DNA from 3 places in the Streptomyces sp. NPDC008121 genome. Region 3 is predicted to be linked to each of the others. Evidence: riboswitches for the same ligand, from Rfam matches in the RefSeq annotation. Region 3 holds a riboswitch; each other region holds the start of a gene.
What was found. Region 3 has a riboswitch for thiamine pyrophosphate ahead of thiC (phosphomethylpyrimidine synthase ThiC). Riboswitches for the same ligand answer to the same signal wherever they lie in the genome.
Positions count from the first base shown of each region.

Region 1 (10,387 bases), on a different contig from region 3:
GTCCTCGGAGCCGTCCTCGCCCGCCCCGTCCGTCTCGGCGCGCGCCCCCGGCGGCACCGCGTCGAGCTGCTCGTCACCGAGGGCCGCCCGGGCCTCCCGGGTCAGGGCGAGCAGCGCGACGGCGTCGTAAGGGCGGATCTCCGGGTTGCGGGCGGTGGCCGCCGTGACCAGCTCGTCCAGCTCGACCGCGAGGCCGGGGACGACGGCCGAGGGGGCCGGGACGTCGGTGTTCAGGTGCCGGTAGAGGACCTGCGCGGGCGTGTCCCCGCCGTGCGGCTTCCCGCCGGTCAGCATCTCGTACAGGACGACACCGCAGGCGTACACGTCGGCGCGGGTGTCGGCGGTGCCGTGCTCGATCTGCTCGGGGGCGAGGTACGAGACCGTGCCGAGGACGGAGCCGGTGGTGTTCGTGGCCGAGCCGACGGCCCGTACGAGACCGAAGTCGGCGACCTTGACCCGGCCGTCGTCCCCGATCAGGACGTTCTCCGGCTTCATGTCCCGGTGGACGAAACCGGCCCGGTGCGCGGCGCCGAGCGCCGCGAGGACGGGCTCCAGGATGTCCAGCGCGGCCCGGGGCTGCAGGGCGCCGCGCTCGCGCAGCACGTCGCGCAGGGTGCAGCCGGCGACGTACTCCATCGCGAGATAGACGTACGCCCCGTCCGCGCCCTGGTCGAAGACCCCGACGACGTTGGGGTGGGAGAGCCGCGCCACGGACTTCGCCTCGCGGATGAACCGCTCGACGAAGGTGGCGTCGGTCGCCAGCGCCGGATGCATCACCTTGAGCGCGAGCACCCGGTCGAGGCGGGTGTCGACGGCCCGGTAGACCGTGGCCATCCCGCCGACGGCGACGCGCGCGTCGACGTGGTAGCGGCCGTCGAGCAGCTGCCCGACGAGAGGGTCCTGAAGGGTCGTGTCCACGGCCCCGAGTTTACGAGTCCCCGCGGACACCCCGTCGCCGCCACCGGCGACTGCAGCGCACCTGTGACGGGACGGGGTGGCCGGGATCACGTCATCGGAACGCGGGACGCTCCGGGTCCAGGGCGGCGCGGCCCTCCGCGGGGGAGGACGCCTCGGCGAAATGGCGGCGGGGGATGCGGCCCGCCCGCCACGCCAGCCGGCCCGCCTCGACCGCGTGCCGCATCGCCGACGCCATGAGCACCGGCTCCTGCGCCCGGGTCACCGCCGACGCCAGCATCACCGCCGCGCACCCCAGCTCCATCGCGAGCGCCGCGTCCGAAGCCGTCCCGGCCCCCGCGTCCAGGATCACCGGCACCCCGGCCCGCTCCGCGATCAGCTGGAAGTTGTGCGGGTTGCGGATCCCGAGCCCGGAGCCGATCGGCGAACCGAGCGGCATGATCGCGGCGCACCCGACGTCCTCCAGCTTCCGCGCGAGGACCGGGTCGTCGTTGGTGTACGGCAGGACCGTGAAGCCGTCGTCCACCAGCGTCTCCGCCGCGTCGAGCAGCTCCACCCCGTCCGGCAGCAGGGTCCGCTCGTCGGCGACGACCTCCAGCTTGACCCAGTCGGTCCCGAGGGCCTCCCGGGCCAGGCGCGCGGTCAGCACCGCCTCGCCCGCCGTGAAGCAGCCCGCCGTGTTCGGCAGGACCCGGATCCCGAGCCGCTCCAGGACGGAGAGGACCGAGCCCCGCACCGTCGGGTCCAGTCGCCGCATGGCGACCGTCGTCAGCTCCGTGCCGCTGGCGACCAGCGAGCGCTCCAGGACGTCCAGGCTGGGCGCCCCGCCCGTGCCCATGATCAGGCGCGAGGAGAACTCCGTACCCGCGAGGACGAAGGTGTCGTCGGACATCGGCTCAGCCTCCCTGGACGGCGGTGAGGACCTCGACCCGGTCGCCGTCGCCGATGACCGTCACGGCCCACCGGCCGCGCGGCACCACGGTCTCGTTGACGGCCGCGGCCACCCCCGAGGGCGCCGCGGTGAGGGTGGCGACCAGGGCGTCGAGCGAGACGGGGCCGGGAAGCGTGCGCGGCTCCCCGTTCACGGACACGTTCAGCACGTTCATGCGGGCTGCTCCAGACGTACGGGAGAGAAGCGGCGGGGAGTGAAGGGGCGGGCCTCGTCCGGGAGCGTGCCGGTGGTCAGCACCTCCGCCATGACGTCGCCGGTGACGGGGGTGAGCAGCACCCCGTTGCGGTAGTGGCCGGTGGCCAGATGGAGCCCCGGCAGGGCGCTCGGCCCGAGCAGCGGCGCGTTGTCCGGGGACCCGGGTCGCAGGCCCGCCCGGGTCTCGGTGAGCGGCAGCTCGGTGATGCCGGGCACCAGCTCGTGCGCGTCGCGCAGCAGTTCGTACACCCCGCCCGCCGTGACGGTGGTGTCCCAGCCCAGCTCCTCGCTCGTCGCCCCGACGACCAGCTCCCCGTTCTCGCGCGGCACCAGATAGACGTGGCTGCCGCGCACCACGGCCCGGACCGTCCGGGAGAGGAACGGCGCGTACGCCGGCGGCACGCTCAGCCGCAGCACCTGCCCCTTGACGGGCCGTACGGGCGGCAGCACCTCCTCCGGTACACCGTCGAGCCGGCCGCTGAGGCTGCCGGCGGCGAGGACGACCTGGTCGGCGCCGAGCTCCGTCCCGTCCGCGAGGACCGCGCCCACGGCCCGGTCGCGCACCACCGTCAGCCGCTCGGCGACGCTCCGGTGGACGACCACCCCGGCCCGCTCGCAGGCGGTGACCAGCGCGGCGGCCAGCCGGCGCGGATCGACCTGGTGGTCGCCGTCGACCCGCAGCCCGCCCCGGACGCCCGGGGCCAGCATCGGCTCCAGACGGCGGCAGTCGCGCCCGCTGAGCCACTCCGATTCCAGACCGCACCGCGTCTGCAGGGCGTGCAGCTCCCGCAGGTGCGCCCGGTCGTCGGCGTCCAGCGCGACGGCGAGCGTTCCGCAGGAGCGGTAGCCGACGTCCTGGCCGGTGGCGTCCCGCAGCTCCGCGACGAAGTCGGGATAGCGGCGCGCGGAGGCGAGGTTGAGGCCGAGCAGGGTCTCCTCGCCGTAGTGGAGTTCGGTGACGGCGGCGAGCATTCCGGCCGCCACCCGCGCCGCCCCGCCCCCGGGCTCCGGATCGACGAGCGCCGTCCGCAGCCCGCGCTGCGCCGCGCGCCAGGCCGTGACGAGGCCGATGATCCCGCCCCCGATGACGAGGACGTCCGAGGAGGTACCGGCGGGTGGTGTCCCGGGGTGCGCGGCGTGCGCGTGCGGTGTCCGGACGTGCGGGGTGCGCGCGGACGGCGCACCGGAGTCCGGGGTGCGCGCGGACGGCGCACCGAGGTGTGGCGTACGTGATGGCATGGGCGTCCAGCCCCTCCCTTCGCCGGCATGACCCGGATCAGGTTCGTACGGTCGGAGGCCGGCCAGCCTCCCTCTCAGCCCGGTGCGTCCGGGCTCCCGCGAGTGCTCTACGTTGACGGTCAGACTAACCCCCGCCCTCGGCGGCCGGTAAGGGAGCCTCCCGCCTCCCCGGGGCGCGGGTGGGAAGAGGCGCCGAGCCGGGCGGACGGCCCCGGCGGGAGGAGCCGGCCCGTCGCGGGTGCGACCGCTGCCTTCCTGACGGCACGTCAGCTGCGTAAGGTGATCGGGTGAGCGAGCAGAAGCAGGCACAGCAGCACGTCGTGATCGTGGGCGCCGGGATGGCGGGGGTGCAGACCGCCGTCGCCCTGCGCGAACAGGGCTTCGAAGGCCCCGTCACCCTCATCGGAGCCGAGCCGCACCAGCCCTACGACCGGCCCCCGCTCTCCAAGGCCGTACTCCTGGGCAAGGCCGAGGACTCGGCCTTCGACGTCGACTTCGAAGCACTCGCCATCGAGCTGCGCCTCGGCCTGGAGGTCACCGGCCTGCGCGCCGGCGACCGCGAGATCGACACCGAGGCCGGCCCCGTCCCCTACGACGTCCTGGTCGTCGCCACCGGCGCCCAGCCCGTCACCCTTCCCGGCACCGAGGGCGTGCCCGGGGTCCATCTGCTGCGCACCCTCGACGACGCCGCCCGGCTCAAGCCCGTCCTGGAACGGCGCCACGACATCGTGGTCGTCGGCGCCGGCTGGATCGGCGCCGAGTTCGCCACCGCCGCGCGCGAGGCGGGGTGCGCCGTCACCGTCGTGGAGGCCGCCGACCACCCGCTCGCGGGCGCGCTGCCCGCCGAGGTCGCCGCCCCCATGGCCCGCTGGTACGAGGAGAGCGGCGCCGCTCTCCTCACCCACGCGCGCGTGGACCGCTTCGAGGGCGGCAGCGTCGTCCTCGCCGACGGGCGGCGGCTGCCCGCCGACGCCGTCGTCGTCGGCATCGGCGCCCGCCCCGCCACCGACTGGCTCGCCGGTTCCGGCGTCACCCTCGACGCCGGCGGCTCCCTCACCGCCGACGACCGGCTGCGCACCTCCGTACCCGGCGTGTACGCCGTCGGCGACTGCGCCTCCTTCCCGTCCGCCCGCTACGGCGAGCGGCTCCTGGTCCACCACTGGGACAACGCCCTCCAGGGCCCGCGGACGGTCGCGGCCGACATCATCGGCGAGAACCCCGGGGCCTACGACCCGGTGCCGTACTTCTGGTCCGAGCAGTTCGGCCGCTTCGTGCAGTACGCGGGCCACCACACCACCGCCGACGCGCTCGTCCGCCGCGGCGACCCCGCCGGCGCCTCCTGGTCCGTCCTCTGGCTGCGCGCGGGCGTCCTGGTCGCCCTGCTCGCCGTGGGCCGCCCCCGCGACCTGGCCCAGGGCCGCAAGCTGATCGAGGCGGCCGCCCGCCTCGACCCCGCCCGGGCCACCGACCCGGCCGTCGCCCTGAAGACGGCGGTCCTCTGAGACGTGCTCAGGGCGCCCGGCCGGGGCCGCGCGCCCGTGCCCCCGCCCCGGCCGGGAGCGGACACTCCACGGGGCCCGACTACCGACTGTCAGTCCCAGATGGCAGGCTTGTTCCCGTGACCGAGATTGACGCAAGAATCGATGCTCTCGTCCCCGCCTGGCTCTACCTCCCCGACATCGCGGAAATGCTCGATGTCGAGGTGACGCGCGTGCGGCAGCTGGTCAAGGAGGGCCAGCTCATCGCCGTGCGCCGCGGAGAGAACCGGGCGCTCCAGGTGCCCGCCGCCTTCATCGACGGCGACAAGGTCGTCAAGGGCCTCAGCGGCACCCTGACGCTCCTGAAGGACGACGGCTTCACCGACGAAGAGATGCTGGAGTGGCTCTTCACTCCCGACCCGACCCTGCCGGGCACGCCCGCGCAGGCCCTCAGCGAGAATCGCGGCACGGAGGTGAAGCGCCGCGCCCAGGCGCTCGCCGTCTGACGCACCCACGCCACCACAGGAGGTCCGTGGGGCCGGGCCCGCCCCGGCCCCACGGCACCGCCGCAGCCCACGGGGGGAACCACCCATGTCCACGCCACGCGCGCAGCTCGCCGACGCCCGGCTCTACCTCTGCACGGACGCCCGCAGGCGCCAGGGCGACCTGCCCGCGTTCCTCGACGCCGTGCTCTCCTCCGGCGTGGACATCGTGCAGCTCCGCGACAAGGGCCTGGAGGCCGGCGAGGAGCTGGAGCACCTCGCCGTATTCGCCGACGCCTGCCGCCGCCACGGCACGCTCCTCGCCGTGAACGACCGGGCCGACGTCGCCCACGCCATCGGCTCCGACGTGCTGCACCTCGGCCAGGGAGACCTGCCCGTCCCCGCCGCCCGCGCCATCCTCGGCTGGGAATCCCCCCGGACCGAGTCCGGGGGAGTGCTGATCGGCCGCTCCTGCCACGCCGAGTCCGAGGTCGACGCCGCCGTCGCCGAACCGGGCGTGGACTATTTCTGCACCGGCCCCTGCTGGCCCACCCCCACCAAGCCCGGCCGGTACGCTCCCGGCCTCGGGCTCGTGCGGTACGCCGCCTCCCTGCCCCAGGAGCGCCCCTGGTTCGCCATCGGCGGCATCGACGAGACCACCCTCGACGAGGTCCTGGACGCGGGCGCCCGCCGGATCGTCGTCGTCCGGGCGATCACCGAGGCCGACGACCCCGCCGCGGCGACCGCGCGCCTGGCCAAGCGCGTCCACGAGCGGGCGGCCGGATGACGTCCATCTTTCGGACTCCGCTTCGTCGGCGGAGGTACCCCGTCTAACCTGCCGGTATGGCCCTAGGAACCGCTTCCACCCGCTCGGACCGCGCTCGTACGGTCCGCGACATCCTCGCGTCCGGCAAGCGTTCGTACTCCTTCGAGTTCTTCGCGCCCAGGACGGAGAAGGGCGAGCGAAGCCTCTGGAACGCCCTGCGCAGGATCGAGGCGGTCGCCCCCAGCTTCGTCTCCGTCACCTACGGCGCCGGCGGGTCCACCCGCGGCGGGACGGTCAAGGCCACCCAGAAGATCGCCGCCGACACCGTCCTCACCCCGGTGGCCCATCTCACCGCCGTCGACCACTCGGTCGCCGAGCTGCGCAACGTCCTGGGCCAGTACGCCGACGCCGGGATCCGCAACATGCTCGCCCTGCGCGGCGACCCGCCGGGCGACCCGCTGGGGGAGTGGATCGAGCACCCGGAGGGCGTGCGGTACGCCGCCGACCTGGTCCGGCTGATCAAGGAGTCCGGCGACTTCTGCGTCGGCGTCGCCGCCTTCCCCGAGATGCACCCCCGCTCCACCGACTGGGACACGGACATCCGGCACTTCGTGGACAAGTGCCATGCCGGCGCCGACTACGCCATCACCCAGATGTTCTTCGACCCGGAGAACTACCTCCGGATGCGCGACAGCGTCCAGAAGGCCGGCTGTGAGACGCCGATCATCCCCGAAGTCATGCCCGTTGTGAACGTCAAGACCCTCGACCGGCTGCCCCAGCTGAGCAACGCCGCGTTCCCGGCCGATGTGAAAGAGCGCATCCTCGCCGTCAAGGACGATCCGGCCGCTGTACGCTCCATTGGCATCGAGTTCGCGACGGAGTTCTGCGCGCGTCTGCTCTCCGAGGGTGTCCCCGGACTGCACTTCATCACGCTGAACAACTCCACCGCGACGCTGGAGATCTACGAGAATCTCGGACTGCACGTGCAGTCGTGACCGGCGTACCCGCCCCAGACCCGCGGCGGTGGCCGTAGGAGAGGGGCGGGCATGGGGTGGACGGTCCTCTACATCGCGTTCGGTGTCGTGGCGTTGTGGCTGCTGGGTGAGGTGCTCCTGCAGTACAAGGCGCGGCTGCGCTGGCGCGTCCTGGCGTTCTGCGGCTTCCTCGGCGTCGTCCTCGGCGTCCTGCTGCCCTCGGTCGCCGTGATCATCGCGGGCGCCGTCGCCTTCGCCGTCGGACAGACCTACGTGACGCTCTCCTTCCGCCGCGGCTTCTCCACCGGATGGGCGATCGGCGGCAACCCGGGCGCGAGCCGCCGCCGCAGGTCCACCGCGCCGGCCGAGGCCGCCGGCCCCACCCTGGAGGTCACCGAGGTCGCCTACGAGCCGGCGGCGGCCGAGCCCTCCGCGGCCGAGCGGACCGCGGTGTACGAGCCCCAGCCGATGCCCGACGACACCGGCCAGTACGGCGTCTACGCCGGCGCCTACGACCAGACGGCCGCCCGGTCCGAGGCGGGCCCCGCCTACGGCGGCTACGACCCGTACGCGCCCCACCAGGAGCAGCCGGGCTACGGCCACCAGCCGGGCTACGACCAGCCCGCGTACGAGCAGCCGGGCTACGACTACGGCAGCGGACAGCAGCAGTACGCCGCCTACTCGGACCCGTACATCGGCCCGACGACGGACGGCCAGCAGTACGGCACGTACGACTACGGCACCGGCGGCCAGCAGCCCTACGCCGACCCGTACGCCCCGTCCTACGGCTACGACACGCCGCCCGGCGGAGTCTGGGTGCCGCAGCAGCGCGACGGCGAACAGCCCCCGTACCCGCAGGGCCAGGAACACCACGACTACGGCAACGACCAGCAGTACCGGTACTAGACGGCAGGAGAAAGCCGTCCGCCCCTCACCGTGAGCCGCGGAAGTCGTCGCCCTCCACGATCAGGCCGGCGACCAGCGCCCCCGACATGCCCGCGTGGGCCAGCCCGCCGCCCGGGTGGGACCAGCCTCCGGCGAAGTAGAGGCCCGGCAGCGGCGAGAGGTTGGCGGCGGGCAGGAAGGCGCCCGAGCCGCCCGCAAGGGCCGGACCCGGCACGCCGGCGACGCCCGTCTCGCGCAGGGTGTCGTCCGGGGTGCGGACCTCCCGCCAGAGCAGCCGCTCCCGGAGCCCGGGCACGGCGGCTTCCGCCGCCGTCACCATCGCCTCGCCGACCGCCGTCGCGTCGTACGCCGGGTCGAGGCGCAGCGTCGCCGTGAGGGTGACCGACTCGTGGCCGGCGTCGGGGCGGAGAGACGGATCGTCGGGCCGCAGCACGGTCGTGGTGGGGCGGTCCCCGGAGGCGTGCACGACCGTCCGGTGCGCGGCCCCGGCCTCCCGGGCACCGCGCAGCGCCAGACAGACCGTCACCCGGCCCGTCCCGTCGGCCTGGTGCCCCGGCCCGTCGCCCCCGGCAGCCCGGCCCACCACCCCGTCCCGGTACAGCGCGGGCACGGGCGCGCCCGCGACGACGTGGTCCGCCGCCACGGTCTCGCCGCCGGCCAGCACCACCCCGGCCGCCCGCCCGTCCTTCTCCAGGACCCGGTCCACGCGCGCGTCGAAGACGAAGTCCACCCGCCGCCGCAGACACCGCGCGTACACCGCGTCCGCGAGCGCCCGCAGACCGCCCCGGACGTACCACGTCCCGAACGTCTGCTCCATGTACGGCAGGACGGCGGCCGCGGCCGGGGCGGTGGCCGGATCGAAGCCGTAGGCCCAGGCGTAGGAGTCGAGGAGCGCGGCGAGCCGGGGGTCGCGCAGCTCCCGCGACCCGATCCGCGCGAGCGTCGTCGTGGGGCGGCGCAACAGCCCCGCCTTCGGCGCCGGGTACGGCTCCCGGGCGAGCGCCGCGGTGTCCGCCGTCCGCGGCTCCTCCAGGAGCGGGCGCCGGGTGCGGTCCCAGGCTTCGCGGGCCCGGACCATGAACGCGCCCCAGCGCTCGCCCGCGCCGGCGCCGAGCGCCGCGTCCAGGGCGGCGACCGTCCCCGCGCGGGAGGCGTTGGGGAGGTCGACCAGGGTGCCGTCGGCGAAGACATGGCGACTCGCCGGGTCGACCTGCGTCAGCTCGACGCACTCCTCCAGCGGCTCTTTGCCGGTCTTGACGAACAGATCGCGGTAGACGGCGGGCAGATGGAGCAGCCCCGGCCCCGTGTCGAAGGCGAACCCGTCGCGGGCGAGGCGGCGCACCGCGCCGCCGTAGGTCTCCGTGCGTTCGTACACCGTCACCCGGTGGCCCGCCACGGCCAGCCGCGCGGCCGCCGCCATGGCGCCCATGCCGGCGCCGATCACCACAATCCGTGCCATGTCAGGGACCCTATCCGCCGGGGTGGCGGGGCCGGGCGGCAGCCAGCCGCTTCTCCTCCCGGCGCTGGGCCCGGCGGCGCAGGAAGCGGCGGATGCGGTGGGCGAGGAAGCCCAGTATCACCAGACCGAGGACGAGCAGCACGGCGGCGATGATCGCCGCGGCCTGCGGATTGAAGATCGCGAAGGTGATGATCCCGGCGACGCCGAGGTCCTCCGCGACACTCGCCGCGATGTTGGAGAACGGCTCCGGCGAGGTGTTGATCGCCATCCGCGTCCCGGCCTTGACGACATGGCTGAGCAGGGCGGTGGAGCCGCCCACCGCGCCGGCGGCCAGCTCCGGCAGCGAACCGGACTGCCCGGCGAGCAGCGCGCCGACCACCGCCCCCGCGACCGGGCGGACCACCGTGTGGATGGAGTCCCAGACGGAGTCGACGTACGGGATCTTGTCCGCCACCGCCTCGCACAGGAAGAGCACCCCGGCGGCGATCAGGACGTCGGTGCGCTGCAGCGACGCGGGCACCTCGTCGGTGAGACCGGTCGCGCCGAAGAGGCCGAGCAGCAGGACCACCGCGTACGCGTTGATCCCGCTCGCCCAGCCGCTGGTGAAGACCAGGGGGAGTACGGACACGCACGCGATCGTAGCCAGCGGGCGCCACGCGCGCGTGGGGACCGTGACGCGGCCGTGAGTACCCGTACTCAGGCGCGGAGATGAGTAGCCGCGCGGATGGGCTCCGACCTGCGCGGACGGCAGAGTGGAGACCACGGAAGGGGCGCGGCCCCGCAACCGCGGACACGGGGCTGCGGATCGGGGCCGCGCACCTGCCGTAACGGGGGTGCACGGGGGATGAAAGAAGCGCCGGTCCGGCGAGGCTCGGGGGGATCGAGCCTCATCGGACCGGCGTCTTTCGTCTGCCGTCAGCGGCCGCTCACGCGCCCGTGCAGCAGCCGGGAGAGCGCGCTGTGCACGTCGTCGATCGAGCGCTCCCGCTGGAACGCCTGCCAGTCGAGGGCGGCCACCAGG
Region 1 is NZ_JBIBHT010000005.1:341,560-351,946, reverse strand. It holds gene pknB (Stk1 family PASTA domain-containing Ser/Thr kinase) at 1-918, opposite strand, end outside; gene ACFZBD_RS19150 (thiazole synthase) at 1,010-1,807, opposite strand; gene thiS (sulfur carrier protein ThiS) at 1,812-2,021, opposite strand; gene thiO (glycine oxidase ThiO) at 2,018-3,301, opposite strand; TPP riboswitch at 3,299-3,411, opposite strand; gene ACFZBD_RS19135 (FAD-dependent oxidoreductase) at 3,640-4,803, shown strand; gene ACFZBD_RS19130 (Rv2175c family DNA-binding protein) at 4,920-5,285, shown strand; gene thiE (thiamine phosphate synthase) at 5,371-6,048, shown strand; gene metF (methylenetetrahydrofolate reductase [NAD(P)H]) at 6,105-7,022, shown strand; gene ACFZBD_RS19115 (hypothetical protein) at 7,074-7,907, shown strand; gene ACFZBD_RS19110 (FAD-dependent oxidoreductase) at 7,933-9,366, opposite strand; gene ACFZBD_RS19105 (DUF4126 family protein) at 9,377-9,994, opposite strand; gene ACFZBD_RS19100 (TetR family transcriptional regulator) at 10,282-10,387, opposite strand, start outside.
Region 1: linked by a shared signal. The riboswitch ahead of thiO (glycine oxidase ThiO) and the one ahead of thiC (phosphomethylpyrimidine synthase ThiC) in region 3 are both predicted to bind thiamine pyrophosphate.

Region 2 (10,387 bases), on a different contig from region 3:
CAGGTCATGGTCCGGGAGGCCAAGGTCCTCACCGACAAGGCACGGGAGTGGGAGGACGCCGGCATCCCCGTGATCCTCGGCGGTGACTTCAACTCCTCGCCGTGGGGAGACGTGCTGAACGGCTTCTACGCGGCGCCCACCGGCGACGGCGCGCACGGCGGGTTCATCGAGGCCGACGAGACCGACATCAGCCGCACCGCCGGCTTCGGCAACTGCCAGACCCCGGGGATCACGCGCTGCCGCATGGGCGCGCTCACCATGTTCGACGCGGCCCATCAGAACCGGGTGCAGAAGCTCGACTACACCTTCTTCGGTTCCCGCTTCTTCCGCGGCGCGGTCGGCGACGTGCCCGCCGAGCCCACGACCCCGACCGGTCAGTGGATCTCCGACCACCTGCCCCTGCGGGCCGCCGCCTACTGGTCGGACTGCGGCCCCTACGGTGACACCCCCGGTGCCGTCCACCGGCGGGACGCGGCCGGCGGTCTGTACCGCTACGAGGGCCGGGCGAACGGCGACAGCGCCGCTCTGGCCAAGCCCTGCAAGGTCGGCTCAGGCTGGACGGGCATGAAGCACGTCGCCCGGCACGGCACCACCCTCGCCGCCGTCGACGCCGCCGGAAACCTCTGGCACTACCCGGCCGCCGCGGTGGACGGCTCGTACTCCGGCGGCACCCGCCGCCTGGCCGGTACGGGCTTCCAGGACGACACCCTGCTCCTCGCCCCGGGCGACTTCGACGGCGACGGAACCGCCGACCTGATCACCCGGGACACCACGGGCGGCCTCTGGCTCCACCACGGCACCGGCCCGGACGGCTACGCCCCGCGTACGCCGCTCGCCGCCACCAGCGGCGACTGGGTCATGTACCCGTCGGTGATCGCCGGGGACTTCGCCCATTCCGAGGGCACGGACCCGGGCACCCCCGACCTCATCGCCATCGACGAAGTCGGCTCCCTCTGGCTCCAGGAGGGCACGGGCGACGGCACCCTCACCGAGCGCCGGCAGATCGGCCACGGCTGGGGCGTCTACGACACCCTCGCCGCCCCGGGCGACCTGAACGGCGACGGCAAGCCCGACATGGCCGCCCGCGAGGCCGGCGGCGACCTCTACTACTACAAGGGCGACGGCGCCGGCGGCTACGCGCCCCGCGTGAAGATCGGCTCCAGCTTCCCCGCTGGAGAGCTGCTCTTCTGACGCGAGCCTGAGGGAAACCCGCACGGAGAAGGCCCGGGGGAGACGCACGGATCCCCCGGGCCGTCCCCGCGCCCCCGCCGGAAGCCATCCGCGCCCCGCCCTTGGGCCGTCCCGTGACCGCCCCAGGCCACCGCCCCGCGTCTGCGACACTGGTAGAACCATGCCCAAGCCCGGAGAACTCACTTTCGTCGCCCCCCGCGGAGCCAAGCAGCCCCCGCGGCACCTCGCCGACCTCACGCCCGCCGAGCGCAAGGAAGCCGTCGCCGCGATCGGCGAGAAGCCGTTCCGCGCCAAGCAGCTATCCACGCACTACTTCGCGCGGTACGCCCACGACCCCGCCGAGTGGACCGACATCCCCGCCGGCTCCCGCGAGAAGCTGCAGGGCGAGCTGCTGCCCGACCTGATGTCCGTCGTCCGGCACATCTCCTGCGACGACGACACCACCCGTAAGACCCTGTGGCGGCTGCACGACGGCACGCTCGTCGAGTCCGTGCTCATGCGCTACCCCGACCGGGTCACCATGTGCATCTCCTCACAGGCCGGCTGCGGGATGAACTGCCCGTTCTGCGCCACCGGCCAGGCCGGTCTCGACCGGAACCTGTCGACCGCCGAGATCGTGCACCAGATCGTCGACGGCATGCGCGCCCTGCGCGACGGCGAGGTCCCCGGGGGCCCGGCGCGGCTGTCCAACATCGTCTTCATGGGCATGGGCGAGCCGCTCGCGAACTACAAGCGGGTCGTCGGTGCGATCCGCCGGCTGACCGACCCCGAGCCGGACGGTCTCGGGCTCTCCCAGCGCGGGATCACCGTCTCCACCGTCGGCCTCGTGCCCGCGATGCTGCGCTTCGCCGACGAGGGCTTCAAGTGCCGGCTCGCCGTCTCCCTGCACGCCCCTGACGACGAGCTCCGCGACACCCTCGTGCCCGTCAACACGCGCTGGAAGGTCCGCGAGGTCCTCGACGCCGCCTGGGAGTACGCGGAGAAGTCCGGCCGCCGGATCTCCATCGAGTACGCCCTCATCCGGGACATCAACGACCAGGCCTGGCGGGGCGACCTGCTCGGACGCCTCCTCAAGGGCAAGCGCGTCCACGTCAACCTGATCCCGCTCAACCCCACGCCCGGCTCCAAGTGGACCGCCTCGCGGCCCGAGGACGAGAAGGCGTTCGTCGAGGCCATCGCCGCCCACGGCGTGCCGGTCACCGTCCGTGACACCCGCGGCCAGGAGATCGACGGCGCCTGTGGACAGCTCGCGGCCACGGAGCGCTGACCTTGTAGTCTGAGCTCGAACACATCTCCATATTCCGACAGGGGAGCGCCACAGCGCTGAGAGTGCGGTCATCGGACCGCAGACCCTCTGAACCTCGCCCAGGTCATTCTGGGTAGGAAGTTCGGGCGTTACTCGAGCTGTTGCGCCCTGCCCACCCCCCGCGGGGTGGGCAGGGCCGCGTCTCTTCCTGGTCATACCCAGGAGGAATCCAGTGAGCACCAAGAAGATGGGCGCCGCCGCGCTCGTCGCCGCGCTGGGCGTCACCGCCCTCACCGCGTGCGGCACCGACGACGTCAGGGACGCGGCGGGCAAGAGCGGCGAGCCCGCGCCGAAGACCGTGACCCTCGTGAGCCACGACTCCTTCAACGCCTCCAAGGAGGTCCTGGCCCAGTTCACGAAGCAGACCGGCTTCACCGTCAAGGTCCTCAAGAGCGGCGACGCCGGCGTCGCCGTCAACAAGGAGATCCTGACCAAGGGCTCCCCGCAGGGCGACGTCTTCTTCGGCGTCGACAACACCCTCCTCTCCCGCGCGCTCGACAACGGCATCTTCGTGCCGTACGAGGCGAAGGGCCTGGACGCGGTCGCCGACGGCGCGAAGGTCGACAAGGAGCACCGGGTCACCCCGATCGACACCGGCGACATCTGCGTCAACTACGACAAGAAGTACTTCGCCGACAAGAAGCTCAGCCCCCCGCAGACCTTCGACGACCTGGCCAAGCCGGCGTACAAGGACCTGCTCGTGGTCGAGAACCCCGAGAAGTCCTCCCCGGGCCTCGGCTTCCTGCTCGGCACCGCCGCGCGGTACGGCGACGACGGCTGGCAGGACTACTGGAAGAAGCTCAAGGCGAACGGCGTGAAGACCGTCGACAGCTGGGAGCTCGCCTACAACCAGGAGTTCTCCGGCTCCGCCGGTGGCAAGAAGGCCAAGGGCGACCGGCCGCTGGTCGTCTCGTACGCCTCCAGCCCGCCCGTCGAGGTCCTCTACTCCGAGCCGCAGCCGAAGGACGCCCCCACCGGCGTCGCCACCGGCACCTGCTTCCGGCAGATCGAGTTCGCCGGACTGCTGAACGGCGCGAAGAACCCCGAGGGTGGCAAGGCGCTGATCGACTTCCTGATCTCCCAGCGCTTCCAGGAGGACATGCCGCTGCAGATGTTCGTCAACCCGGTCACCGACGGCGCCCGGCTGCCCGAGCTGTTCACGAAGCACGGGGTCGTGATCGACAAGCCGCTGACCATGGCGCCCGAGAAGATCGCCGACAAGCGCGAGCAGTGGATCCAGTCGTGGTCCTCGACCGTCCTGAGGTAGACCGCGAGCACCGCCACGGCGGTGCCGGCGGCGTACGGGGCGCAGACCCCATACGCCGCCGGCGGGACGTGCGGGGAAGCGCGGCGCGGCTCGGCCTGATGGCCGTGCCCGTCGCCTTCTTCGCGCTCTTCTTCGCCTGGCCCGTCGCCTCGATCGTCGAGCGCGGGCTGCGGGTGGACGGCGCCTGGCACCTCGGCCGCTTCGCCGAGACGCTGAGCCGGCCGGAGATCCTCGACGTCCTCTGGTTCACGCTGTGGCAGGCCCTCGCCTCCACCGCGCTGACCCTGCTGGTCGCGCTGCCCGGCGCGTACGTCTTCGCCCGCTTCGACTTCCCCGGCAAGGCGCTGCTGCGTGCCGTCGTCACCGTCCCCTTCGTGCTGCCCACCGTCATGGTCGGCACGGCCTTCCTCGCGCTCGTCGGCCGCGGCGGGCTCCTCGACGAACTGTGGGGCGTCCGCCTGGACACCACCGTCTGGGCGATCCTCCTCGCGCACGTCTTCTTCAACTACGCCGTCGTCGTGCGGACCGTCGGCGGCCTGTGGGCCCAGCTCGACCCGCGCCAGGAGGAAGCGGCCCGCGTCCTCGGCGCCTCCCGCTGGACCGCCTGGCGGACCGTGACCCTGCCCGCCCTCGGCCCGGCCGTCGCCGCCGCCGCGCTGATGGTGTTCCTCTTCACCGCCGGCTCCTTCGCGCTCGTCCAGATCCTCGGCGGACCGACGTACTCCACGCTGGAGACGGAGATCTACCGCCAGACGGTCAACCGCTTCGACCTCACGACCGCCGCCGTCCTCACGCTCACGCAGTTCGTCGCCGTCGGCGCCGTCCTCGCCGTCCACGCCCGGACCGTGCGGCGACGGGAGACGGCCCTGCGGCTCGTCGCGCCCGAGCGGACCGCGCACCGGCCCAAGGGACCCGGCCAGTGGGCGCTCCTCGGCGGGGTGCTCCTCTCGGTCGGACTGCTCCTCGTGCTGCCCCTCGCGGTCCTCGTCGAACGCTCCTTCGACACACCGCGGGGGTACGGGCTCGACTACTACCGGGCCCTGTGGACCGTGGACGCCTCCGGCACCTTCCTCGTCCCGATGGCCGACACCATCGGGAACTCCCTGCGGTACGCCCTCGTCGCCACCGCCATCGCCCTCGTCGTCGGGGGGCTCGCCGCGGCGGCGCTCACCCGGCGCGCCGGGCGGTTCGTCCGCGGCTTCGACGCCCTGCTGATGCTGCCGCTGGGCGTCTCCGCCGTCACCGTCGGCTTCGGCTTCCTCATCACCCTGGACGAACCACCACTCGACCTGCGGGCGAGCTGGATCCTCGTCCCCCTCGCGCAGGCGCTGGTCGGCGTGCCCTTCGTCGTCCGGACGATGCTGCCCGTGCTCCGGGCGGTCGACGAACGGCTCCGGGAGGCGGCCGCCGTCCTCGGCGCCTCGCCGCTGCGGGCCTGGCGCGAGGTCGACCTGCCGCTCGTGTGGCGGGCGCTGCTCATCGCCGCCGGGTTCGCCTTCGCCGTCTCGCTCGGCGAGTTCGGCGCGACCGTCTTCATCGCCCGGCCCGACAACCCGACGCTGCCGGTCGCCGTGGCGCGCCTGCTTTCCCGGCCCGGCGAGCTGAACTACGGCCAGGCCATGGCCCTTTCGACGATTCTGATGGTGGTGTGCGCGGCGGCTCTGCTGCTGCTCGAACGGCTGCGCACCGACCGGACCTCCGGGGAGTTCTGATGCTGACGCTCGAGGACGCGACCGTACGGTTCGGGGAGCGCGCCGTGCTCGACTCGGTGGACCTGGAGGTCACCGAGCACGAGATCGTCTGCGTCCTCGGTCCCAGCGGCAGCGGCAAGTCGACCCTGCTGCGGGCCGTCGCCGGGCTGCAGGCCCTGGACGGCGGGCGGGTGCTGCTCGGCGGCGCCGACCAAGCCGGGGTGCCGGTCCACCGGCGCGGGGTCGGCCTGATGTTCCAGGACCACCAGCTCTTCCCGCAGCGGGACGTGGCCGGGAACGTCGCCTTCGGGCTGCGGATGCACGGCGTCGGCCGCGCCGAACAGGCCGCCCGTGCCACGGAGCTGCTGGAGCTGGTCGGACTGCCCGGCGCGGGCCGGCGGGCCGTCGCCTCGCTCTCCGGCGGCGAGCAGCAGCGGGTCGCGCTCGCCCGGGCGCTCGCCCCGCGGCCCCGGCTGCTGATGCTGGACGAACCCCTCGGGCAGCTCGACCGGGGGTTGCGGGAGCGGCTCGTGGTCGAGCTGCGGCAGCTCTTCGGACGGCTGGGTACGACGGTCCTCGCCGTCACCCACGACCAGGGCGAGGCGTTCGCGCTGGCCGACCGGGTCGTCGTCATGCGGGACGGCCGGATCGCCCAGTCCGGCACACCGCTGGAGGTCTGGCAGCGGCCGGCCTCGGAGTTCGTGGCGCGCTTCCTCGGCTTCGACAACGTGGTGGCCGCGACGGTGAGCGGCGCCGCCGCCGACACCGCGTGGGGGAAGGTCCCCGTCCCGTACGGGACCCCGCAGGGCGCGGCGCGCCTCCTCGTCCGCCCGGCCGGCGTGCGCCTCGGCGCCCCGGCGGACGGCCTGCCCTGCGTCGTCGAGGCCCGCACCTTCCGCGGCAGCCACGTCGCCGTCCTCCTGCGCCCCGCCGACGGCCCGCCCCTGGAAGCCGAGTGCCCCCTCCGCGACGCCCCGGCCGAGGGCGCGACGGTGGGCGTGACGTTCACCCCGTCGGACGTGGTGGCGCTGGCGGGGGAGGAGCGGGGCTGACGGGGGGCGCCGATCGTTCCGGCCGCCCCGCGGTCCGGGCGGGCGCTCCGGGCGCCCCTACGGCAGGCCGGCCGGCTCCGGCTTCTCCTCGCGTACGGGAGTCTCCCGCGCGGGATCGGCGGCCGGGTCGCCCTCCGGGGCGCCGAACCAGGCCACCGCCACCGCGCCCGCGACCGCGAGGAGGAAGCCGGTGACCGCGAGCCAGCCGAAGCCGGGACGGGAGGCGTCGCCGAGCCACCAGACGCCGATCATGCCCGGGAGGACGGTCTCGCCGACCACCAGCGCCGCCGTCGCGCCGTTCACCGAGCCGATCTGGAGCGCGACCGTGTGCAGGTACATGCCGCCGACCCCGGCCACCAGGATCGCGTAGAGCGCCGGGTCCCCGAGCAGCGCGGCCGGGTCGAAGGGGTCGATGCCGTTCAAAATCCGGACGCCGACGCCGAGCGCGCCGAAGCCGAGGCCGGACAGCAGGCCCGCCAGGATCGCGGCGCGCGCGCCGAGGAGCCGTACGACGACCGTGCCGCCCACCATCAGCAGCAGCGAGATCGCGAGCAGCCACCAGTGCGTGGCGATCGGGGTGTGGCCGCTGCCCTCCGGGCCCGCCGCGCTCGCCAGCAGCACCAGCGCCGAGCAGACCACGCCGATCGACGTCCACTCCGCGCGGGTCAGCCGGATGCCGAGCAGCCGCACGCTCAGGACGGCCGTGACGACGAGATTGGCGCTGATCACCGTCTGCGACAGGAACAGCGGAAGCAGCCGCGCGGCCAGCGCGCCGAGCCCGAAGCCGACGAAGTCCAGGATCGTGCCGACCACGAACTCCCACGTCATCGCCGCCTTCGCGGTCGACGACAGGCTCGGGCCGCCCCGCTCCGTCACCATCCCGGCCGCCGCCTCGCGGCGCGCGGACTTACGGGACCCGACGGCCTGGAGCACCGAGCCCGTGCCGTAACAGATCGAGGCGACGACGGCGGTCAGCAGTCCTATGAGCACCGGGAGGCTCCGTTCGGGTTCCTGGGGATTCGTTCCGTCTGCCAGACGAGGATTCGACCGCCGAAGTTGCCTCTCCCACCCCGCGACGTTGATCAACTGCCCTACGCTGGCGCGGGTGAGCGGAATAGACGTGGGCAACGGCGTGGTCGGCGCCATCCTGGGCGTGGTGTTCGCCACCCTGTTCCAGCAGTGGACGCAGGACGTGTGGTTCCGGATCCGGCGTCGCTCGGCGGGCGTGGTCCGCAGCCTCACCTTCCGGGCGCAGGACGGCCCGGCCTGTTCCACCTTCTCCCTCGGGCCCCTGCACACCTCCGCGCTCATCGTCGAGGGCGACGGCGACCGCGCCATCGCCGCCGAGTCGATCCACGTCCAGGTCCTCGACGGCGAGGTCGCGCTGCCGGACGACATGGCGGATTGGCATGCGGAGATCGAGGCCGAGGAGGCCCGTGCCCGGGAAGAGGGCGACCGGGCGCCGGTGTGGAACGGCCCCCGCTACGCGGTGGAGAGCCTGGAGGTGTCGCGGACCGCCCTCGACGAACAGTCGGAGGTCCATCTGCGGCTGCGGCCGACCGACTACTACACCTTCCTCGCCGCCCAGCAGCTGGACCGGCGCCTCCCGGACGGCTCCACCCCGCGGACCCGCTACCTCGACCCCGAACAGCCCCTCGCCGCGCCCGCGTTCCTCCAGTGCAGCTTCGCCGTCAACGTCGCCGTCGTGACCGCCGACCACCTGCTCGTCGTGAGCCGGCGCAGCAACCGGGTCCGCATGGCGCCGGGCGTGTGGAACTCCTCCGTCAACGAGGGGCTTTCCCGGCACATCGACTCCTCCGGCCGCAACGCCCCCGACCTGCACGCGGTCGCCCGGCGGGGCATGCGGGAGGAGATGGCCCTGGAGCCGAACGAGTACACGCTCTCCCTGCTGGCCTTCGTCCTCGACGTCCACAAGCGCCACTGGAGCGCCCACTTCTACGCCCGGCTCACCGACATGACGGGCGACCGGCTGCGGGACCGGATGGGCAGAGGCGTCGCCGACCGCTGGGAGCACGACAGCATCGAGTACGTCCCCTTCCGCTCGGCCGACGTCTCCCGGTACCTCCTGCGGCCGGACCGGATCCACCGCTGGGCGCCGCTCGCGCCCGCCCTCTTCCACCTGGCGCTCGTGCACGTCCACGGCAGGGCCTCCGTGGAACGGGCGGAGGCGCAGGCCGTCCGCAGGCTGTAGCGGCCGCTCAGGGCGCGGAGGTCGCCGAACCGGGGCCGGCAGGGACCCGTGCGACTACCGCGCGGCCGTCAGGCGACGCAGCGCCTCCGGGGCCTCGTCGATGGAGTCGACCAGGGCGATCCGGGCCGCCATCGGCCGGTCCGCCGCCAGGGCGCACAGCAGCGGCCAGGCGGGCAGCCGCTCCGTCCAGTGGGCGCGGTCGACCAGCACCATCGGGGTCGGCTCGCCCCGGGACTCGTAGTAGTTCGGCGTCGCGTCGTCGAAGATCTCCTGGACCGTGCCGGCCGCGCCCGGCAGGAAGACCACCCCGCCGCCGCACCGCGCGAGCAGCCCGTCCTCGCGGGTGGCGTTCGCGAAGTACTTCGCGATGTGACCGGCGAAGGCGTTCGGCGGCTCGTGGCCGTAGAACCAGGTGGGGATGCCGACCGAGTCGCCGCCCCGCGGCCACCGGGCCCGCACCTCGAACGCGGCCCGCGCCCACTCCGTGACCGACGGCGTGAACGACGGTGCCTTCGCGAGGAGTTCGAGCGCCTCGTCGAGGACGGGGTCGGCGAGCGGCGCGGTGTACGCGCCCAGGTTCGCGGCCTCCATCGCGCCGGGGCCGCCGCCGGTCGCCACGGTGAGGCCGGTGCGGGCCAGCGCCCGCCCGAGCCGGGCGGCCCCGGCGTACGCGTCCGTGCCCCGGGCCATCGCGTGGCCGCCCATCACCCCGACGACCCGGGCGCCGGCGAGGAGCTCGTCCAGCGCGTCGGAGATCGCGTCGTCGTGGATCGCGCGCAGCATCGACGCGAAGACGTCGCCGTCCGCCTTCGTCCGCTGGAACCACGCGTACGCGAGGGCGTCGGGGGTCGCCTCGTACCCCTCCTCCTCGACGCCGGCGAAGAGACCGTCGGGGGAGTAGAGCCGCGCGCGGTACGGGTCGAACGGGAGGTCCGGTACGGGCGGGAAGACCAGGGCCCCTTCCGCGCGGACCTTGGCGGCGGCGTCGGGCCGCATCGGGCAGCCGAGGAAGACCGCGCCCGTGGCCGGGACGGACAGCAGTGCGGCCGTCTCCCCGGTCAGGTCGAGCGACTGGATCCGGTGGCCGACCAGGGAGCCGCGCGCGACGGCGTCGGCGAACTCCCGCTGGTCGTGGATCTCGAGCGAGTGGGGACGGGCCATGGCCCCACGATAGGCGGACCCACCCGGCGCTCTCCCCGGGGCCCCCGCCGCACCCGTACGGACCCCGAAACCCGCCCGTACGGGGAAACCCCGGGACCGCGCCCGTACGGGACCCCGCGCCGCGCCCCCCGGCAGGAACGATTACTCGGGTTCCCCGGACGCCGGGCGCGCCGCCGGGGTCACCGCAGCGGGACCGCCGCCAGTTCGGCGATCAGCCAGGTCAGGGGGAGGAACACCGCGAGCAGGACGCCCGCGCGGAGCAGTGCCGCCGTGCGGAGCACCGTCGGCGGGGCGCCGAGGCGCAGCAGGGCCGCGGTCGTGTGGGCGCGGCACTGCTTGGACTCGAGGGCCGCCGTCAGCAGCGTCGCCGTCGTGCAGGCGATCACGAGGCCGGCGCCCAGGCCCGTGAGCAGTCCGAAGTCGCCCGTGCCCGCGTCGTACAGCGTGGCCGCCGCGAGGCCGCCGGAGCCCACCGCGCAGACCACGCCCAGCGGTCGTCCGATCCGG
Region 2 is NZ_JBIBHT010000003.1:104,325-114,711, reverse strand. It holds gene ACFZBD_RS10605 (FG-GAP-like repeat-containing protein) at 1-1,191, shown strand, start outside; gene rlmN (23S rRNA (adenine(2503)-C(2))-methyltransferase RlmN) at 1,352-2,458, shown strand; TPP riboswitch at 2,488-2,595, shown strand; gene ACFZBD_RS10595 (thiamine ABC transporter substrate-binding protein) at 2,685-3,764, shown strand; gene ACFZBD_RS10590 (ABC transporter permease subunit) at 3,863-5,476, shown strand; gene ACFZBD_RS10585 (ATP-binding cassette domain-containing protein) at 5,476-6,507, shown strand; gene ACFZBD_RS10580 (hypothetical protein) at 6,565-7,497, opposite strand; gene ACFZBD_RS10575 (hypothetical protein) at 7,613-8,719, shown strand; gene ACFZBD_RS10570 (LOG family protein) at 8,774-9,880, opposite strand; gene ACFZBD_RS10565 (hypothetical protein) at 10,060-10,387, opposite strand, start outside.
Region 2: linked by a shared signal. The riboswitch ahead of ACFZBD_RS10595 (thiamine ABC transporter substrate-binding protein) and the one ahead of thiC (phosphomethylpyrimidine synthase ThiC) in region 3 are both predicted to bind thiamine pyrophosphate.

Region 3 (10,387 bases):
GACGTCCCGTGAGGACTGGTAGCACCGGCTACCCGCCGGTATGAACGGGCGCCCGGGCGTTAGCCCGGGCGAGGGAACGCCCTGGTAGAAACCGCGTCGGTGCCCGAAGGCTGCCATTAGAGTGGAATTCTCTGCCGCCCCGGGGAATCAGGCGTAGGCCTCCAGTCGTGACCCGCGCGCTCTCTGTCCCGGGCGGGTCCGCCAGCGGGCCCCACCGAATCCCAGGCCGCGGCGGGCGCGCGGGGGCGGCCCCCGCGAGCGGGTGCAGGCCACCCGTCGACACGCCTGGGGGTGACCTTTGGCCACGGCTTCGCAGACCGCTGTTCCTACCCTGATCGGCTCGGTGCAGCGGGCGCTGAGACTCCTGGAGGCCGTGGGCTCCCACGAGGACGGGGCGCCCGCCAAACAACTCGCGCGCGAGGCGGGGCTCCCGCTTCCCACCGCGTACCACCTGCTCCGCACCCTGACGCACGAGGGCTATCTGCGCCGCGAGAAGGGCGTGTTCGTCCTGGGCGACGCCGCCGGCCGACTGGCCGGAGGCGGAGTTCTGCAGAATCGTCGCACCAAGATCGAAGACTCACTGGCGCACTGGCGCGACGAGATCGGCGTCCCCGTCTACTTCGCCGTCTACCGCGAAGGTGAGATCGAGCTGGTCGCCGTGGCCGATACTCCCACCGCCCCTGCCGTCGCCGAGTGGGCCGACTTCCGGGAGACCGGTCACGCCCATGCGATCGGCCAGTGTCTGCTCAGCCAACTCGATCTGAAGAGCCGTCAAGACCACCTTGAGCGCCATCCGGTGGAAACCATCACTCCGTATACGGTGCGTAACGATCGGGCGCTTTTGGAGCGTTTGGGCGGTATGGGTCGAATGGAACCCCTGGTGGAGCGTCAGGAATATGCGCTCGGCACGGTCTGCGCCGCGATCCCCATCACGGCGGGCTCCACGGCTGCCGCCATGGCCATTTCTCTCCCCCTCCACCAGGAAGAACGGTTGCTGCCCGCAGTCGATCGACTACGCAGTGAGATCGGAAGACTCTTCAGCTCCTTCGCGTTCTCTATCAGTATCTGAAAAATTACTCCTTGTGATCTGCTAGCGCTTGCAGCACGATTGCGTCAAGAGGGCCATGGGGATCATTCCTGGCCGTTTTGATCGCACCTTTCAGCAGCTGTCTCTACCCAACTGCTTCATCCACTGCGGGGTACATGATGCGAGAGTCGGTTCAGGCCGAAGTCCTGATGAGCTTCCTCGTCTCCGAGGAGCTCTCCTTCAGAATCCCGGTGGAGCTGCGCTATGAGACCCGGGATCCGTACGCGGTGCGCATGACCTTCCACCTCCCCGGGGACGCCCCCGTGACCTGGGCGTTCGGACGGGAGTTGCTGCTCGACGGCATCAACAGCCCCAGCGGTGACGGCGATGTCCGGATCGCGCCGACCGCCCCGGAGGCCCTGTCGGACGTCTCCATCCGGCTCCAGGTCGGCGGCGACCGCGCCCTGTTCCGCGCCAGCGCTCCCCCGCTGGTCGCCTTCCTCGACCGTACGGACAAGCTCGTCCCGCTCGGTCAGGAGCGGACCCTCGGTGACTTCGAGGACAACCTGGAGGCGGCCCTCGGCCGGATCCTCGCGGAGGAGAACGCCGGCTGAGGCGGGGTCGCCCCCGCTCCCGCCCCCGCCGTCGCGCCGCCCCCCGCTCCCGGTTTGCCGCCTGCGGTGGTCACGTACGGTCACTTCGCGCGGCGGCGGCGGCCGCCCTTGGCCGGCCGCCTCCGCGGGAAGCCCGACGCGCCACCCGCCGAACCGGCCGGGTCCGCCAGGCCGGCCGGGCCCGGCACACCCGGCCCGCTCGGCCGGTCGGCGGAGACCACCAGCGCCGCGAGGGCGGTCGTGACCGGCACCGAGGCGACCAGGCCGATCGACCCCACCAGCGTCCGGACGATCTCCTCCGCGACCAGCTCGCTGTTGGCCACCGCCCCCACGCTGCTCTGCGCGATGGAGAACAGCAGCAGCAGGGGCAAGGCCGCGCCCGCGTACGCGAGGACCAGCGTGTTCACCACCGACGCGATGTGGTCGCGGCCGATCCGGATCCCGGCCCGGTACAGCGCGCGCGGCCCCATGCGCGGATCCGCCTGGTGCAGCTCCCACACCGCCGACGTCTGGGTCACCGTCACATCGTCGAGCACGCCCAGCGAGCCGATGATGATGCCGGCGAGCAGCAGACCCGACATGTCGATGTCCGGGTACAGGCCGTGGATCAGGCCGGTGTTGTCGTCCGTGTTGCCGGACAGCGACGCCCAGCCGATGAAGAGCGAGCCCAACAGCCCGATCAGCAGCAGGGAGATCAGGGTGCCGAGCACCGCGACCGAGGTGCGGGCGGAGAGGCCGTGACACATGTAGAGCGCGATCAGCATGATCGCGCTCGACCCGACCACGGCCACCACCAGCGGATTCGAGCCCTGCAGGATCGCCGGCAGGATGAAGAACGTCAGGATCACGAAGCTCACCGCGAGCGAGATGAGCGCCATCAGACCGCGTAGGCGGCCCACGAGCACCACCGCGACCGCGAAGATCAGGGCGAGCACCGTCAAGGGGACCTTGCGGTTCACATCGGTGACCGAGTACTGCAGATCGCGCGGCGCGTCGGGGGCGTACGCCACGACGACGCCCTGCCCCTCGCGCAGTTGCCGGGGCGCGTCCGGCTGCACGACCTCGACGAACCTACGGCCCTGATCGTCCCCGCTGGTGACCTCGACCGTGGCCTTCGCGCACTGCCCCTGCTGGGCGTTGACCGCCTCGCGCCCCTGCGGCGTGGAGACGTCGCCGGTCGGCGGCACCTGCGCGGCGTTCACGTCCTTGCAGTCGACCCGCTCCACCGAGACGACCCTGCCCTGCTCGGTCTGCCGGTCGAAGCCGACCCCGGTGCGCTCGTGCGCCGGGGCGCCACCGGGCCACAGCACCGCGAGCCCGACGACGACGGCGGTGGCGAAGGGGATCAGGACCGCCGCGATGACCTTCCGCAGATGCCGGGAGACGGGCGCGGCGGGGCCATGGCTGTGCGTGTGCGCGGGGGCGTGTCCGTGGTGTCCGTGCCCGGCAGCGCCGCCGCCGTCTCCGTCGCCGTCGTCGGGGGGGCCGGGGGTCTGCTGCGAGGAAGTCACCGACCGATCATCGCAAGAACGGCGGGGGCCCACTGTTCAGCACGCCCGGGTTGCCGCTAGCGTGGTGGCACCTTTGCACACGCGGGAGCTCGGAGCACCGGGCTGAGAGGGCGCTGATCACCGTACGCACGCAGTGACGTGCGTACGGGAAGAGGCTGCGCCGACCGCCGAACCTGTTACCGGGTAATGCCGGCGTAGGGAGATCGGTCTCATGACCATTCAGGATGCACGCACGCCTGCCACCAGCCAGGACGAGCGCAAGCCGGGCTGGCACAAGGGGTACGTCGAGGGCTCGCGCCCCGACCTCCGCGTGCCGGTCCGCCAGGTGCACCTCACCAACGGCAAGGACGTGACGCTGTACGACACGTCCGGCCCGTACACCGACCCCACCATCGACACCGACGTACGGCGGGGCCTTCCGCCGCTGCGCGAGAACTGGATCATCGGCCGGGGCGACACCGAGGAGTACGCGGGCCGCCCGGTCCGCCCCGAGGACGACGGGATCAAGCACACCTCGCCGCGCGGCGGGCTGAAGAACCTCGACGCGGTCTTCCCGGGCCGTCCGCGCCAGCCCCGCCGGGGCCGTGCCGGCCAGGCGGTGACCCAGCTCGCGTACGCCCGCCGGGGCGAGATCACCCCGGAGATGGAGTACGTCGCCATCCGCGAGAACGTCTCCCCCGAGGTCGTCCGGGAGGAGATCGCGGCGGGGCGCGCCGTCCTGCCGGCCAACGTGAACCACCCGGAGATCGAGCCGATGATCATCGGCAAGAGGTTCCTGGTGAAGGTCAACGCCAACATCGGCAACTCCGCCGTCACCTCCTCGATCGAGGAGGAGGTGGAGAAGATGACGTGGGCGACCAAGTGGGGCGCCGATACGGTGATGGACCTGTCCACCGGCCGGAACATCCACACCACCCGCGAGTGGGTGCTGCGCAACTCCCCCGTGCCGATCGGCACCGTCCCGCTCTACCAGGCCCTGGAGAAGGTCGACGGCCGGGCCGAGGAGCTGACCTGGGAGGTCTACAAGGACACGGTCATCGAGCAGGCCGAGCAGGGCGTCGACTACATGACGGTCCACGCCGGCGTGCTGCTGCCGTACGTGCCGCTGACCGCCCGCCGCAAGACCGGCATCGTCTCGCGCGGCGGCTCGATCATGGCCGCCTGGTGCCTGGCGCACCACAAGGAGAACTTCCTCTACACCCACTTCGAGGAGCTCTGCGAGATCCTGGCGGCGTACGACGTCACCTACTCGCTGGGCGACGGGCTGCGGCCCGGCTCGATCGCGGACGCCAACGACGACGCGCAGTTCGCCGAGCTGCGCACGCTCGGCGAGCTGAACACGATCGCCAAGCGCCACCAGGTGCAGACGATGATCGAGGGCCCGGGGCACGTCCCGATGCACAAGATCAAGGAGAACATCGACCTCCAGCAGGAGATCTGCGAGGAGGCGCCGTTCTACACCCTCGGCCCGCTGACCACGGACGTCGCGCCCGCCTACGACCACATCACCTCCGGCATCGGTGCGGCGATGATCGCCTGGTGGGGGACGGCGATGCTCTGCTACGTCACCCCCAAGGAGCACCTGGGCCTGCCGAACCGCGACGACGTGAAGACCGGTGTCATCACGTACAAGATCGCGGCGCACGCGGCGGACCTCGCGAAGGGGCACCCGGGGGCGCAGGAGTGGGACGACGCGCTGTCGGACGCGCGGTTCGAGTTCCGTTGGGAGGACCAGTTCAACCTGGCGCTCGACCCGGACACGGCCCGGGAGTTCCACGACGAGACGCTGCCGGCCGAGCCGGCGAAGACCGCGCACTTCTGCTCGATGTGCGGTCCGAAGTTCTGCTCGATGAAGATCTCGCAGGACATCCGGCGGCAGCACGGCGGCGATCTGAAGCCGGACGAGATCGAGGCCGGGATGGCGGAGAAGTCCGCCGAATTCGCCGCTGCCGGCAACCGGGTGTACCTCCCGCTGGCGGAGTGACGCCGGGCCCCCGCCGCCCCCGAGCCGGGTAGGGGGCGGGGCGGGGGCGCCGTGGGGGTCAGTCCGGGATGGTCTCGGGCGGGCCGAAGTCGGGGCTGGAGAAGTCCGGGCTGCTGTACGTCGGGCGGGTGGCCGATCCGCCCTCGCCGGGGCTGGAGAAGTCCGGACCGCTGTAGCCGACCTTGGGGATCCTGGAGACCGGGCGCGGCCTGGCGGCCGGGGCCGGGCGGGTGGCACCGGGGTCGGCCAGCGCGGCGCGCAGGAACGGCAGGATGCCCCGTTCCAGCAGCGCGTGCCGCCAGGCCTCCCTGGCCCGGGACAGCTCGGTCCCTTCGGCGGTGCCCGGGTCCGCCGCGCCCACCTCGGTGGCTCTGTTGCGCAGCGCCGTGACGAGCAGTCCGGCGGCCGCGCAGAGCAGCCCGGCCGCGGCGACGGCGCCGAAGAACCAGCCCGCCGTCAGCAGGGTGTCGGCGAACTGCAGGGTGGGGGCGAGGACTTTCAGTACGGCCCCGACCAGTAGGAAGATCACCGCCGCGGTGCCCGCCAGCACGGGCGCGAGGACCGTGACGATCGCGACGACGCCCGCGCCGGGGCCGCCGCTCGCTCCGTCGCCGTCCGCCGCGAGGACGGCGCCCATGACGCTCGTACCGCCGGGTGACCGTCCCTGCTCACGTATCTTCACGAAGTGGTCGTATTCGGGTGCGGCCGCGGCCGTGATGAGCGCGGTCGCGCTCAGCGCCATGGCGCGCAACTGTGCGGTCGTGAGCCGCTTCCCGACCTCGGCGAGATCCGGGCGTTCGTGCGCGTGACGCAGTGCCTCGTCGAGGGTGCGCTCGTACTCGGCGCGGTCCTCGGTCAGCAGGTGCGGAGCCACGTTCATGTGCATCCCCCGATGCTCCGTAGGGCCGGACCGCCCGGGGAAGAACGCCGGGCAGTGGGGCGGAAACGGAGGAGAGCCTGCTACGGATGAGCCGATGGTATTCCGGTTCCGCGCCACCGTGACAGGGGGTTTCCCGAAATCGCCTGGCCCGGATGCGCAGGGTTATACCTCAGCCGTTCAGGGGGAGTTGGACGACCAGAAGCTTTCCGGCCATGGTCACACCGCCGTCCATGGCGATCGCCAGGCCGTCGGCGTAGACGTGGGGTCCGTCGACGGTCGGGTCCGAGCCGCCCTCGCCGTCCTCGGTGCCCACCTGGCCCAGGAGGTACGGGATGGGGCTGTGGCCGTGCACGACGCGGCGGCCGCCGTAGGTGCCGAGCAGCTCCCGCACCGCCTCCGGGCCGCCGTCGTCGCGGAAGGCGAAGCGCTTGGTGAACTTCCGGAACAGGTCCCAGACCTCGTCGGCGTCGTTGCGGTTGATGATCTCGTGGACGGTCTCGTTGACGTCCTCGATGGTGCTGCCGTAGTCGAGGTACGCGGTGGTGTCGGAGTGCAGGAGGAGGTGTCCGTCCTCCTCCACCACGGCGTCGAGCCGGGACATCCACTGGAGGTGGACGTCCTGGAGGCGGTCCATGTCGTACTTCTGGCCGCCGTTGAGCAGCCAGGCGGCCTGGAAGGTGGCGGTGCCGGCGCCGGAGTTGACGGGGGTGTCGGCGAAGCGCTTGGCGCCGATGAGCAGCAGCTCGTGATTGCCCATCAGGGCCTTGCAGTAGCCGCCGGCGGCGGCCGCCTCGGCGGAGAGCCGCATGACGAGGTCGATGACACCGATGCCGTCGGGTCCGCGGTCGGTGAAGTCTCCGAGGAACCAGAGGCGGGCGTTGCCCGCGGCCCAGCCGCCGTTCTCGTCGATGAGGCCCTTCTCGCGCAGCGCGGCGACGAGTTCGTCGAGATAGCCGTGGACGTCGCCGACGACGAAGAGCGGGCCCGGGCCCTCGCCCGCCGCCGGAGCCGGTGCGGGCGCCGGAGCCGGGTCGACCTGCACCTGGACGGTGTCGCCCCGGTTGATGACCGGGAGGTCGCGCTCGGTGGGGGTGTAGCCCTCGGGGAGGTCACCCTCCGGGAAGGCGTTTCCGGGGTGGCCCCCGGGCACGGCGGGCACCGGGGGGGACGCGGGGACGTCGGGAACGGAGGCGGCGGGGCCGTCCGCGCGGGACGCCACGACGGTGCCGAGGTGGAGCGTGCGCTCGAGCGGGACGTCGGACATGCCGGCGCCGCTTCTCGGCGCGCCCGGCGCGGGTGCCACCGCGATCTGCGCCACCGGGGCCTGTGCCACCGCTGTCGGTGCCACCGCGGCCGGCGCCGCGGGGAGCCCCGGAGCGTCGGCCGGAGGTTCCGTGGCATGGCCCTGCACGGGCACCCGGGCGTACGGCGGTACGCGGAAGTCACGCAATGTCGCCGTGCGCACCACGGGTTCCTGCCCGGCCCCCTGAGTCATCGACCCCTCCACCACCGTCGCGATGCCCTGCACATCGCGGACCGGCCTGGTCGGGGTGGTCCGCGGTGTCGTGCGCCCATCATAGGAATGAGGGTCCTCCTGTGTGACGCACCAGGGGTGGTGAATCCGGGTCCACTCCGGGTTCACCGGTTGTTTCGCCCGAATTGAGAAGGTCCAGGCCAGGGTTCGAGCCGGGCCGGTCCTCGGTTTGGGCCGGACATCGGCGCGTACGCGACGTTTCCCGGACCTCCGAGGACCGTCTCGGCGGCTCCCCCGGCTCTCTTCGCGGCCCTCCCGGCCCGCTTCCGGATCGCTTCCGGGCCTTCCCCGTCCCTCTCTCAGTCCTTCTCGTCCTGGGAGGGGGAGCGGGGCGGGCTGACGGTCGTCCGGGGGGAGCGCCGCTGGGAGGAGGTCCGGACGATGAGTTCGGTCGGTATCACCCGCTCGACCGGCCCGTCGGCATCGCTCCCCTCGATGGCGTCGATGAGCAGCTGGACGACCGCCGTACCGATCCGGCGCGGCTTGAGCGAGAGGGTCGTGATGGGCGGTTCGGTGGTGGCGTACACGGTCGATTCGCTGCAACAGACCAGCAGCAGGTCGTCCGGTACGCGCAGTCCGTAGCGGCGTGCGGCCGCCAGGAGGTCGGTTCCATTGGGGTCGAAGAGGCCGTACACGGCGTCGGGGCGGTCGGGGCGGGCGAGCAGCCGGTCGGCCGCGACGGCGCCCGCGCACGGATCGTGCGCCGGATAGGCCTCGTAGACGGGGTCCTGTCCGACCCGTTCGCACCAGTTGAGGTACGCGGTGGTGGAGAGGCGGGTGTACGTGTCGGTGGTGGTGCCGGTCAGCAGCCCGATCCGGCGGGCGCCGGCGGCGGCGAGGTGGTCGAGGAGGTCGAGGACGGCGGCTTCGTGGTCGTTGTCGACCCAGGCGGTGACCGGGAGGGTGCCGGCGGGGCGCCCGTCGGAGACGACGGGCAGGCCCTGGCGGACCAGCTCGGTGACGACCGGGTCGTGGTCGGAGGGGTCGATGACGACGGTGCCGTCGAGGGCGACGTTCGACCAGACGTCATGGCGGGAGGTGGCGGGGAGGATGACCAGGGCGTAGCCCCGGGCGAGCGCGGCCGAGGTCGCGGCTCTGGCCATCTCCGCGAAGTACGCGAATTCGGTGAAGGTGAAAGGTTCATCCCCGTAGGTCGTCACGGTCAGGCCGATGAGGCCCGACTTGCCGGTACGGAGCGTGCGGGCCGCTGCGGACGGGCGGTAGCCCAGCCGGTCTGCGACTTCGCGAACGTGGCGGCGGGTGGCGTCCGGTAGCCGGCCCTTGCCGTTGAGCGCGTCGGAGACAGTCGTGATGGAGACCCCGGCGGCGGCGGCCACATCCCGGATGCCCGCTCTGCCCTGCCGGCTTCCCCGGGTCTGTGCCCGGCTCACCTGGTGCTTCCCTGCTGCTGTCATGGCGAGCCGATAGTAGGGCGAGGGCGGGTGGGTGGGCCGGTCGCATATTCACTCGTTGACAGGCACGTTTCTGCAAGATCGAAAAAGGTCAATTGCCTTGGAAAGAAAGAGAGTTAGGGCGTCTGGCGGTGGATCTATGGTTGTCGACGGGCATGAGCCTGCCACCGGGGCGAGGTCTCGAAGAGGTCTCAACTCACCTCTACGGGGGATGCGCGCCACGGCGCTCGCCACCGGCGCGCGCCACCCGGCCCCGCGCTCCCTCTGTTTTCCACAGCTCAGGGATGAGGTTGTCCACAGCCCATTCGCAGCGGAGGCGAATCCTCATAAGGTGAGGAGCATTGGTGGTACGGACGGTCGAGGAGGACCACAGTGAGTGCAGTGAGCGAGACCGGCGGGGCCGGCGGGACGAGTGCGGGCGGCCCGAGGCTGCGCGCCGCGCTGGACGGCATTCCGACGTACAAGCCGGGCAAGCCGGCCGCCGCGGGCGGCCCGGTCGCCTTCAAGCTGTCCTCCAACGAGAACCCGTACCCGCCGCTGCCGGGTGTCATGGAGAGCGCGCTGTCCGCGGCCGCCTCCTTCAACCGCTACCCCGACATGGCCTGCACCGGCCTGATGCAGGAGCTCGCCGACCGTTTCGGCGTCCCCGTCTCGCACCTGGCCACCGGGACCGGCTCGGTGGGGATCGCGCAGTCGCTGATCCAGTCGACGGCCGGCCCCGGTGACGAGGTCATGTACGCCTGGCGGTCCTTCGAGGCGTACCCGATCATCACGCAGATCAGCGGGGCGACCCCGGTGCAGGTGCCGCTGACCGAGGGCGAGGTGCACGACCTCGACGCGATGGCCGAGGCGATCACCGACCGGACCCGGCTGATCTTCGTCTGCAATCCGAACAACCCCACGGGTACGGCCGTGCGCCGGGCCGAGCTGGAGCGGTTCCTGGACCGGGTGCCCTCCGACGTCCTGGTGGTGATCGACGAGGCGTACCGGGAGTTCGTCCGCGACGCCGACATCCCGGACGGCATCGAGCTCTACCGCGACCGTCCGAACGTGGCCGTGCTGCGCACGTTCTCCAAGGCGTACGGCCTCGCGGGGCTGCGGGTCGGTTTCGCGGTCGCCCATGAGCCGGTGGCGGCGGCGCTGCGCAAGACGGCGGTGCCGTTCGGGGTGAGTCAGGTGGCGCAGGACGCGGCGGTGGCCTCGCTGCGGGCCGAGGACGAGCTGCTCGGCCGGGTCGGCTCGCTGGTGGCGGAGCGCGAGCGGGTCCACGCCGGGCTCGTGGCCCAGGGCTGGACCGTGCCGGACACCCAGGCGAACTTCGTCTGGCTGCGGCTCGGTGAGCGGACGGTGGACTTCGCGGCGGAGTGCGAGCGGCACGGTGTGGTGGTGCGGCCGTTCGCGGGTGAGGGCGTGCGCGTCACGATC
Region 3 is NZ_JBIBHT010000004.1:183,802-194,188, reverse strand. It holds gene ACFZBD_RS15205 (DUF5326 family protein) at 1-22, shown strand, start outside; gene ACFZBD_RS15200 (helix-turn-helix domain-containing protein) at 299-1,069, shown strand; gene ACFZBD_RS15195 (SsgA family sporulation/cell division regulator) at 1,207-1,641, shown strand; gene ACFZBD_RS15190 (YibE/F family protein) at 1,722-3,152, opposite strand; TPP riboswitch at 3,224-3,370, shown strand; gene thiC (phosphomethylpyrimidine synthase ThiC) at 3,364-5,136, shown strand; gene ACFZBD_RS15180 (hypothetical protein) at 5,195-6,022, opposite strand; gene ACFZBD_RS15175 (metallophosphoesterase) at 6,186-7,511, opposite strand; gene ACFZBD_RS15170 (substrate-binding domain-containing protein) at 7,850-8,965, opposite strand; gene hisC (histidinol-phosphate transaminase) at 9,344-10,387, shown strand, end outside.